DNA from 2 places in the Pseudomonas sp. KH_027 genome. Region 2 is predicted to be linked to the other one. Evidence: riboswitches for the same ligand, from Rfam matches in the RefSeq annotation. Region 2 holds a riboswitch; the other holds the start of a gene.
What was found. Region 2 has a riboswitch for cobalamin ahead of cobW (cobalamin biosynthesis protein CobW). Riboswitches for the same ligand answer to the same signal wherever they lie in the genome.

Region 1: linked by a shared signal. The riboswitch ahead of cobO (cob(I)yrinic acid a,c-diamide adenosyltransferase) and the one ahead of cobW (cobalamin biosynthesis protein CobW) in region 2 are both predicted to bind cobalamin.

What each region holds. Positions count from the first base shown of each region.
Region 1 covers NZ_CM174470.1:3,425,185-3,429,139, reverse strand. Annotated here, with positions in the region: gene AC3IYG_RS16070 (C40 family peptidase) at 1-176, shown strand, start outside; gene AC3IYG_RS16065 (O-methyltransferase) at 209-871, shown strand; gene AC3IYG_RS16060 (hypothetical protein) at 906-1,226, shown strand; cobalamin riboswitch at 1,291-1,533, shown strand; gene cobO (cob(I)yrinic acid a,c-diamide adenosyltransferase) at 1,825-2,436, shown strand; gene AC3IYG_RS16050 (cobyrinic acid a,c-diamide synthase CobB) at 2,602-3,906, shown strand; gene bluB (5,6-dimethylbenzimidazole synthase) at 3,920-3,955, shown strand, end outside.
Region 2 covers NZ_CM174470.1:4,760,158-4,764,112, forward strand. Annotated here, with positions in the region: gene AC3IYG_RS22285 (cobalamin biosynthesis protein) at 1-217, opposite strand, end outside; gene AC3IYG_RS22290 (CbtA family protein) at 312-1,019, opposite strand; gene AC3IYG_RS22295 (CbtB domain-containing protein) at 1,030-1,215, opposite strand; cobalamin riboswitch at 1,326-1,542, opposite strand; cobalamin riboswitch at 1,684-1,893, shown strand; gene cobW (cobalamin biosynthesis protein CobW) at 2,015-3,067, shown strand; gene cobN (cobaltochelatase subunit CobN) at 3,150-3,955, shown strand, end outside.

The DNA.
Region 1 (3,955 bases), 1.3 Mb from region 2:
GTGGCGGCGGCCAGGTCAGTCATGCCGGTATCTATGTCGGCGAAGGGCGCTTCGTCCATGCTCCCTCCAGTGGCGGCACCGTGCGCTTGGACAGCCTGGCGACGGCCTATTGGCAGAAGAGCTACCTGAATGCCAAGCGCGTGCTCAGCCCCGCCAGTCTTGCCCGCAGTCCCTGAGCGGTATGCGCCCATTCACTTAGGAGTGCTGCATGACTGGCCGTACCCTTAACCTCGACGATGCGCTGTACGGCTACCTGCTGGATGTTTCCTTGCGTGAAACGCCACTGCTCCAGCGCCTGCGCGAGGAAACCCAGGCCTTGCCCATGGCGCGCTGGCAAATCGCCCCGGAGCAAGGCCAGTTCATGGCGCTGCTGGTCAAGCTCACGGGTGCCCGGCGCTTGTTGGAAATCGGCACTTTCACCGGCTACAGCGCCCTCTGCATGGCCGCCGCCATGGCCGAAGACGGCCAACTGATCTGCTGCGACCTGCCCGGCGACTACAACGCCATCGCCCGCCGTTACTGGCAGCAGGCCGGCGTGGACGAGCGCATCGACCTGCGATTGGTGCCAGCGCTGGAAACCCTTGGCCTGCTGGAGCGAGAAGGGCAGAGTGAAAGCTTCGACCTGATCTTTATCGACGCCGACAAGGCCAACTACCCGGTTTACCTGGAGCATGCCCTGGTGCTGACCCGGCCTGGCGGCCTGATCCTGTTCGACAACACCCTGTGGAGCGGGCGTGTGCTGGAACAGGCGCCCGACAGCGCTGACACCCGCGCCATCCAGTCCCTCAACCGCCGGCTGAAAAGCGACCAGCGCCTGGACCTGTCACTGTTGCCGATTGGCGATGGTTTGACCCTTTGCCGTAAACGCTGAGCACCGCCAGGGCGCAAGAACGACATGCAGCCACATGCCTGAACCCATCCGCCTGCCGCCCCAAGCCGAAGCCTGTGAACTTTGCGCCCGGGTGTTGCCGCTTACCCGCCATCATCTGATTCCCAAGGCTCTGCACGGTAAAACCTATGTGCAGAAACGCTTCGCCAAGACCGAGCGCATCACCGCCACGCTTTGGGTCTGCCGCGCCTGTCACAACCATATTCACGCCACCTTCAGCGAGAAGGAACTGGCGCTGGCCTACAACAGCCGTGAAGCGTTGCTGGAGAACGCCAGCATCCGTGCGTTTGCGCACTGGCTGGGGAGCAAGCCTGCGGGCTTTATGCCCAAACGTTGAGCCTGTTGCCGCACCCAGCCAGCAATCGGCCTTGGGATTTGACGCTCCAGTGCCAAGCCTCTACCCTGCCAGCCTTGCTTCAGGTGCCCCGCTAAGGGGTGAAACAGGGAAGCCGGTGCGTTTGTCGCTGTTTATTCAATCAACAGCCTGGCCAAACCATTCCGGCGCTGCCCCCGCAACGGTAGGCGAGCCAAGAAACCGCTTTTTAACCACTGTGCCTGGCACGGGAAGGTGCGGTTTCCAGAACACCGGTTCTTCAGGTGTTCCGCTCGCAAGCCCGGAGACCGGCCTGTCGCAGTCCACGGCATCGCGGAGGGCGTTGTCTGGCGTGTGGGCCGCTGCATTGTGGCCGGCGCGTCTGTCGTTCTCCGTGTGCCTTACCCTGCCTGAGTCGTGTGGGCGTGAGTGGCGCAGATCCTGTCTTGATGAATATGCCTTTGCTGGTCCCGGTGTCGTCGATTCGTTCGGCGCTGGCGAGCATTCTCCCACCGTGCGGTGGGCGCTATTCTTTCTCGTCACCGTGCTTCTACAGTCTCTTTCGCGCTTCCAGCGGTGTTTTGGCAGCCTTCAACGTGCAGCAAGGTTCTGAGGTGAAACGATGAGCGAGTCAGCAGAAAGAGACGCCCGCCACAAGGCTCGCATGGAGCGCAAGAAGGCCCTGGTCGACGAAAAGATCGCCCAGGCCCAGGACGAATACGGCCTGTTGCTGGTGCATACCGGCAACGGCAAAGGCAAGAGCAGCTCGGCTTTCGGCATGGTGGCCCGGGCCTTGGGCCATGGGATGAAGGTCGGCGTGGTGCAGTTCATCAAAGGCGCGGCCAGCACCGGCGAAGAGCGTTTTTTCCGTCGTTTCCCCGAAGAGGTCAGCTACCACGTGATGGGCGAGGGCTACACCTGGGACACCCAGGATCGTCAGCGCGATATCGACAAGGCGGTGGCTGCCTGGGCGGTTGCCAAGCAATTGCTGAATGACCCGGAGATTGGCCTGGTGGTGCTGGATGAGCTGAATATCGCGCTCAAGCACGGCTACCTGCCACTGGATACGGTGCTGGCCGATATCGGCGGGCGCCCGCTGTTGCAGCACGTGGTCGCCACCGGTCGCGGTGCGCCGCCCGGTTTGATCGAGGCGGCGGATACCGTGACCGAAATGGGCCTGCTCAAGCATGCGTTCAAGTCCGGGGTGAAGGCGCAGAAAGGGGTGGAGTTTTGAGGTTTTTCGTCTGCGTTCAAGTAAATGAGTTAGCTGTTGTAGGAGCGGGCCATGCCCGCGAAACGGCCCATTGCGGGCATGGCCCGCTCCTACAAAGAGCTGCAGTCCGGCCCGAAGTCATACAGGGACATAGCCAATGAACTCACCCTTGCACAGGTTCCCCGTATGAATTCGGCACGCCAATGCCCGGCACTGTTGATCGCCGCCCCGGCTTCCGGCCAGGGCAAGACCACCGTCACCGCCGCCCTGGCGCGGCTGCATACGCGCCAGGGCAAGCGGGTGCGGGTGTTCAAGTGCGGGCCGGACTTTCTCGACCCGATGATCCTCGCCCGCGCCAGCGCCGCGCCGGTCTATCAGCTCGACCTGTGGATGGTCGGCGAGGTGGAAAGCCGTCGCCTGCTCTGGGAGGCCGCCGGCGAGGCCGACCTGATCCTGATCGAAGGGGTCATGGGTCTGTTCGATGGCACGCCGTCTGCCGCCGATTTGGCGCGGCATTTCGGTGTGCCGGTGCTGGCGCTGATCGACGGCTCCGGCATGGCCCAGACCTTCGGCGCCATGGCCCATGGCATGGCCACCTTCCAGGCCGATCTGCCATTCTCCGGGGTGCTCGCCAACCGCACCGGCAGCAGCCGCCATGGCGAAATTTTGCGCGATTGCCTGCCGACGCACATTCGCTGGTACGGCGCCTTGCCGCGCAGCGCTGCGATCGAACTGCCGAGCCGCCACCTGGGCCTGGTGCAGGCCGAAGAGCTGGCCGACCTGGACGCCCGCCTGGATGCCGCCGCCGATGCCTTGGCCGCGAGTGCCGACGTTGGCTTGCCAGCGCCGGTGTGCTTTGCCGCGCCGCAGGTGCATGAGTTGCGGAGCACCGAGCCGCTGTTGGCCGGTGTGCGTATCGGCGTCGCGCGCGATACCTCCTTCGCTTTCATCTACCAGGCTAACCTCGACCTGCTGAGCGAGCTGGGGGCCGAGTTGGTCCCGTTTTCGCCCTTGCAGGATGCTGCGCTGCCCGTGGTCGACAGCCTCTATCTGCCCGGTGGCTACCCCGAGTTGCACCTGCGGCAGCTGGCGGCGAACCAGCCGATGCGCGCGGCGATTCATGCCCATCACGCCGCTGGCAAACCGATCCACGCCGAGTGCGGCGGCATGCTCTATCTGCTCGAGGCATTGACCGATAAAGATGGCGAGTGCGGCGAACTGCTCGGCCTGCTGCCCGGTACGGCGCTGATGCACAAACGCCTGAAGGCGCTGGCGTTGCAGGAAGTCGAATTGCCGGAAGGGCGCCTGCGCGGCCACACCTACCACTATTCTGAATTGGCCTGCGCGCTGGAGCCGCTGGCCCGTGGCGTCTGCCCGACTTACAAGCGCACGGCCGAGGCGGTTTACCGGATCGGCCGGCTCACCGCTTCTTATATCCACCTCTACCTGCCGTCCAATCCCCGGGCGGCGGCGGCCTTGTTCTTACCATGAGCGAGTCGATCGCATGAGCCAGCACGCTTTCAGCGACGCCGAGCGCGCG
Region 2 (3,955 bases):
GCGCGGCAGAGAAAAACGCCAGTGACACCCCCAGGCTTTGCGCCAAAGCCAGCAAGCCGGGCTCGTTGCGTTTCTGCTCGATGCTGGCCAGCCCGCTGACATCCGCCAGTTGCAGGCCATGGGCCTGCAGCGTCTGCTGCAACAGTTCAAGCAGTTCGGCTTGCGCGCAACCACGCCGACAGCCGAGGCCGGCAATATACAGCGGGGCCTTGCTCATGGTCGCGACGCCGAGGCTTGAGCAACGAAAAACCCGCTGACGGCAGCGCCGCCAGCGGGTTCGCAAACCACCGGCCGAGGGCCGGAGCGGTGACTCACGCCGCGCTGGAACCAGCGAAGCGGCGATACAGCCAGGCCGAGAGCAACCCCAATGCCACCCAGAACAGTGCATTGGTAATCAGCGAGGCCCAGATGAACTGATGCTCCAGCGCTTGCGGCGCCAGGCTCGCATGCACCTCGGGCTGCGGCGCGCCGATCAGATGCGGCACCAGCAGCACTGCCAGGCCGACGATACGCAACGGCCAATGCCGCCCGAACGCGATCAGCGCCAGGCCCACAGCCGTGGCCGTGGCCGTGCCGATCCACCAATACTGGCGCAGCGCCAGATCGGCGGCGGCAGTGCCCGGCAATTCCGGCGGCAAGCCCAGCGACGGCGCCAGGCTGAACGTGGCGAAACCACCCAGGCCCCAGAGCAGGCCTTCCCAGGTGCGACCCGGCGTACGCAGGCTGTACAAGCCCGCCAGCATCAGCGCGAAGCCGACCGCGACCACCAGATTGCCACCGGTGGTGGACAGCACACGCTGCCAGCCATCTTCCGGCGCCCAGGCCTCGGCGCTGTGTTCATGAGCGGCAACGCCGGCCGCATGCGCATGCTCGGCGACCTGTTCGGTGGCCGGTGCACTGTTTTCGAAGGTTTCCGCGGTCAGAATCAGCGGGGCGACCCAGAAGCTCTGCAACAGGGTCAGTAAAAGTGCTGCCAGCAGCCCGCTGAAGCCGGCCGTCTGCGCGATGCGCTTGATCATGGCAAACCTCTCAGTGGCACGGGAACGCGGCGCTGTGACGGGTATCGTGGGCAGCGTTATGCACCGCCTCGATATGCGAAAAGCCGGCGAAATACACCAGCAACGCACCCAACAGACCGGCACCGATGGCCAGAACCAGGCGTTGCGAGAGCGAGGCGCTGGCCTCGGCAGAATGTGTCAGGGTGCTTGTGGACATGATCGTTCCCTCTGTACTGGAAGTGAAAACCTAGCAGAAGGGAACGCACGAGGAGCCGAAATGCGGGCGCATTCAGACTTCCGGCTTGCGCCCGCCCACCGCGGGTTTGCCAAACTGTAATGATTCAGGCCGGTCTCCGGGCTTGCGACGACTGTGATTCACAGTGCCATGGGACTCGCCTTCCCATACCTCGCGGCACAGTGGCTGTACGATCCCATCATTCGCTTACCGTTGCGGGGGCAGCGTCGGACTAGCCGCAGGGGCGCACCGACTTCCCGTTTCACCTTGCGCACGACCGCGCAAGACACCTGAAACAGCCCTTCTAGGACATCACGGAACGCTGCCGAGCGTCAACTTCGGCGCACAGGGCGCAATCGGCTATCCTCTCCCATTTATGGGAGAGGGCCGGGGGAGAGGGCCGCAGCGAACACCGTTCACCAGCTGATTTGACCCGACTCCAAGCACTGCGTAGCCTTGCCGCTTCGAGGTTCTCTGCGCTGAATACGCGTCAGAGCTAAGAGGGAACATGGACAAATGCCATGGCTGCCCCCGCAACTGTAAGCGACTTGATCTCTTCCAATGCCACTGCCGTACGCGGGAAGGCGAAGAGAGGGGCCCCTGATTAGGGCGCGGGGCCAAGTCGCGAGCCAGGAGACCTGCCTCGAACTGCTGTGTACGACAACCGGGCGGGGTGATCCGGTGGCGAATTGCTGATGCGGGCCCGACTCTCGGGTGCACCAGGCTCGTCACGCATGCCCGCCGATCCGATTTCGCTTCGATCCGAACAGGGCTGCGACGCATGAAAAGCTTGGCCAAACTCCCCGTCACCATCGTTACCGGCTTTCTCGGCGCCGGCAAAACCACCCTGCTCCGGCACATGCTCAACAATGCCGAAGGGCGACGCATCGCGGTGATCGTCAACGAGTTCGGCGAACTCGGCATCGACGGCGAAATCCTCAAGCAATGCACCATCGGCTGCAGCGAAGAAGAAGCCGTCGGCCGTGTCTATGAGCTGGCCAACGGCTGCCTGTGCTGCACCGTGCAGGAAGAATTCTTCCCGGTCATGCGCGAGCTGGTGGCACGCCGTGGCGACCTCGACCAGATCCTCATCGAAACCTCCGGCCTGGCCCTGCCCAAGCCGCTGGTGCAAGCCTTCAACTGGCCGGAAATCCGCAATGCCTGCACCGTCGACGCGGTGATCACCGTGGTCGACAGCCCGGCCGTGGCCGCCGGCACCTTCGCCGCCTTCCCCGACCAGGTCGACGCCCAGCGTCGCGAAGACCCGAACCTGGACCACGAGTCGCCGCTGCACGAACTGTTCGCCGACCAACTGGCCAGCGCCGATCTGGTGATCCTCAACAAGGCCGACCTGCTCAGCCCCGAAGCCCTGGCCGCGGTGCGCGCCGAAGTCGCCGAGGAGCTGCCACCCGCGGTGAAAATCATCGAAGCCCGCAGCGGCGAGCTGCCGATCGCGGTGCTGCTGGGCCTGAATTCGGAAACCGAGCTGCACATCGACGCCCGTAAGACCCACCACGATCTGGAAGACCACGAAGAGCACGACCACGACGAGTTCGACTCCTTTTCCGTCGAACTGCCGGAAGTCGAGGAAGCCCTGCTGCTGACCGTCCTCAATGGCCTGGTGGCGCGCCACGGCGTGCTGCGCATCAAGGGCTTCGCGGCGATTCCCGGCAAGCCGATGCGCCTCTTGATCCAAGGCGTGGGCAAACGCTTCGACAAACACTTCGACCGTGCCTGGCGCAGCGACGAAAGCCGCGTCAGCCACCTGGTGATCATCGGCCAGGAGCTGGACCAGGCGGTTATCCGCAACGAGCTGCGTACGGCGTTGGCATGAAGCCAAACACGCTATCGCTCTTGCTTTCGCCCCCTCTCCCGCAAGCGGGCGAGGGATGCAAAGCCGCCGAGTCCCCTTAGCCATGCACCTGTTGCGCACCCAGCCCGGCGGTTTCGTCCCCGCCGACGGCATCGCCCATCTGGCGCAGACCCCCGCCGATGTCGTGATCCTCTGCACCGGCGACTCGCACCTGTCGCTGCTGGCCGAGGCGGCGCGCGATCTACCGGCTAACTACCCGAGCCTGCGGCTGGCCAGCCCGGCACAGTTGCAGAACCATGCCTCGGTCGACCTCTACGTCGAGGAAGTGCTGCAGCATGCCAAGGTCATTCTGATTTCCGTACACGGCGGCCTCAGCTATTGGCGCTACGGCATCGAACGCCTGGTCGAGCTCGCGGAACGCGGCGCGCAGTTGATTCTGGTGCCGGGCGACGACAGCCCCGACCCGGAGCTGACGGCGTTGGGCAATGTCAGCGCCGAGCAGGCTGAACGCCTCTGGCAGTACCTGCGCCAAGGCGGGGTGGACAACGCCCGGCAGCTCTATCACTACCTGGCCAGCACCTGGCTGGACGGCCACTACCGCTGGATCGAACCGCAGCCGCTGCCGCGCGTGGGCGTTTATCACCCGCGCCAGGCCAACGCCGGGCTGCGCCATTGGCAGGCGGATTGGCTGACCGGGCAGCCGGTGGTCGGCCTGCTGTTCTACCGCACCCATGTGCAGTCGGCGAATACCGCGTTTATCGACGAATTCTGCCAGCGCCTTAGCGCACAGGGCCTGAATCCTCTGCCGATTGCCGTCGCCAGCCTGAAAGAAAGTGCCTGCCTGGCCGTGGTCGAAGCGCTGCTTGATCAAGCCGACGCGAGCCTGATCATCAACACCACCGGCTTCGC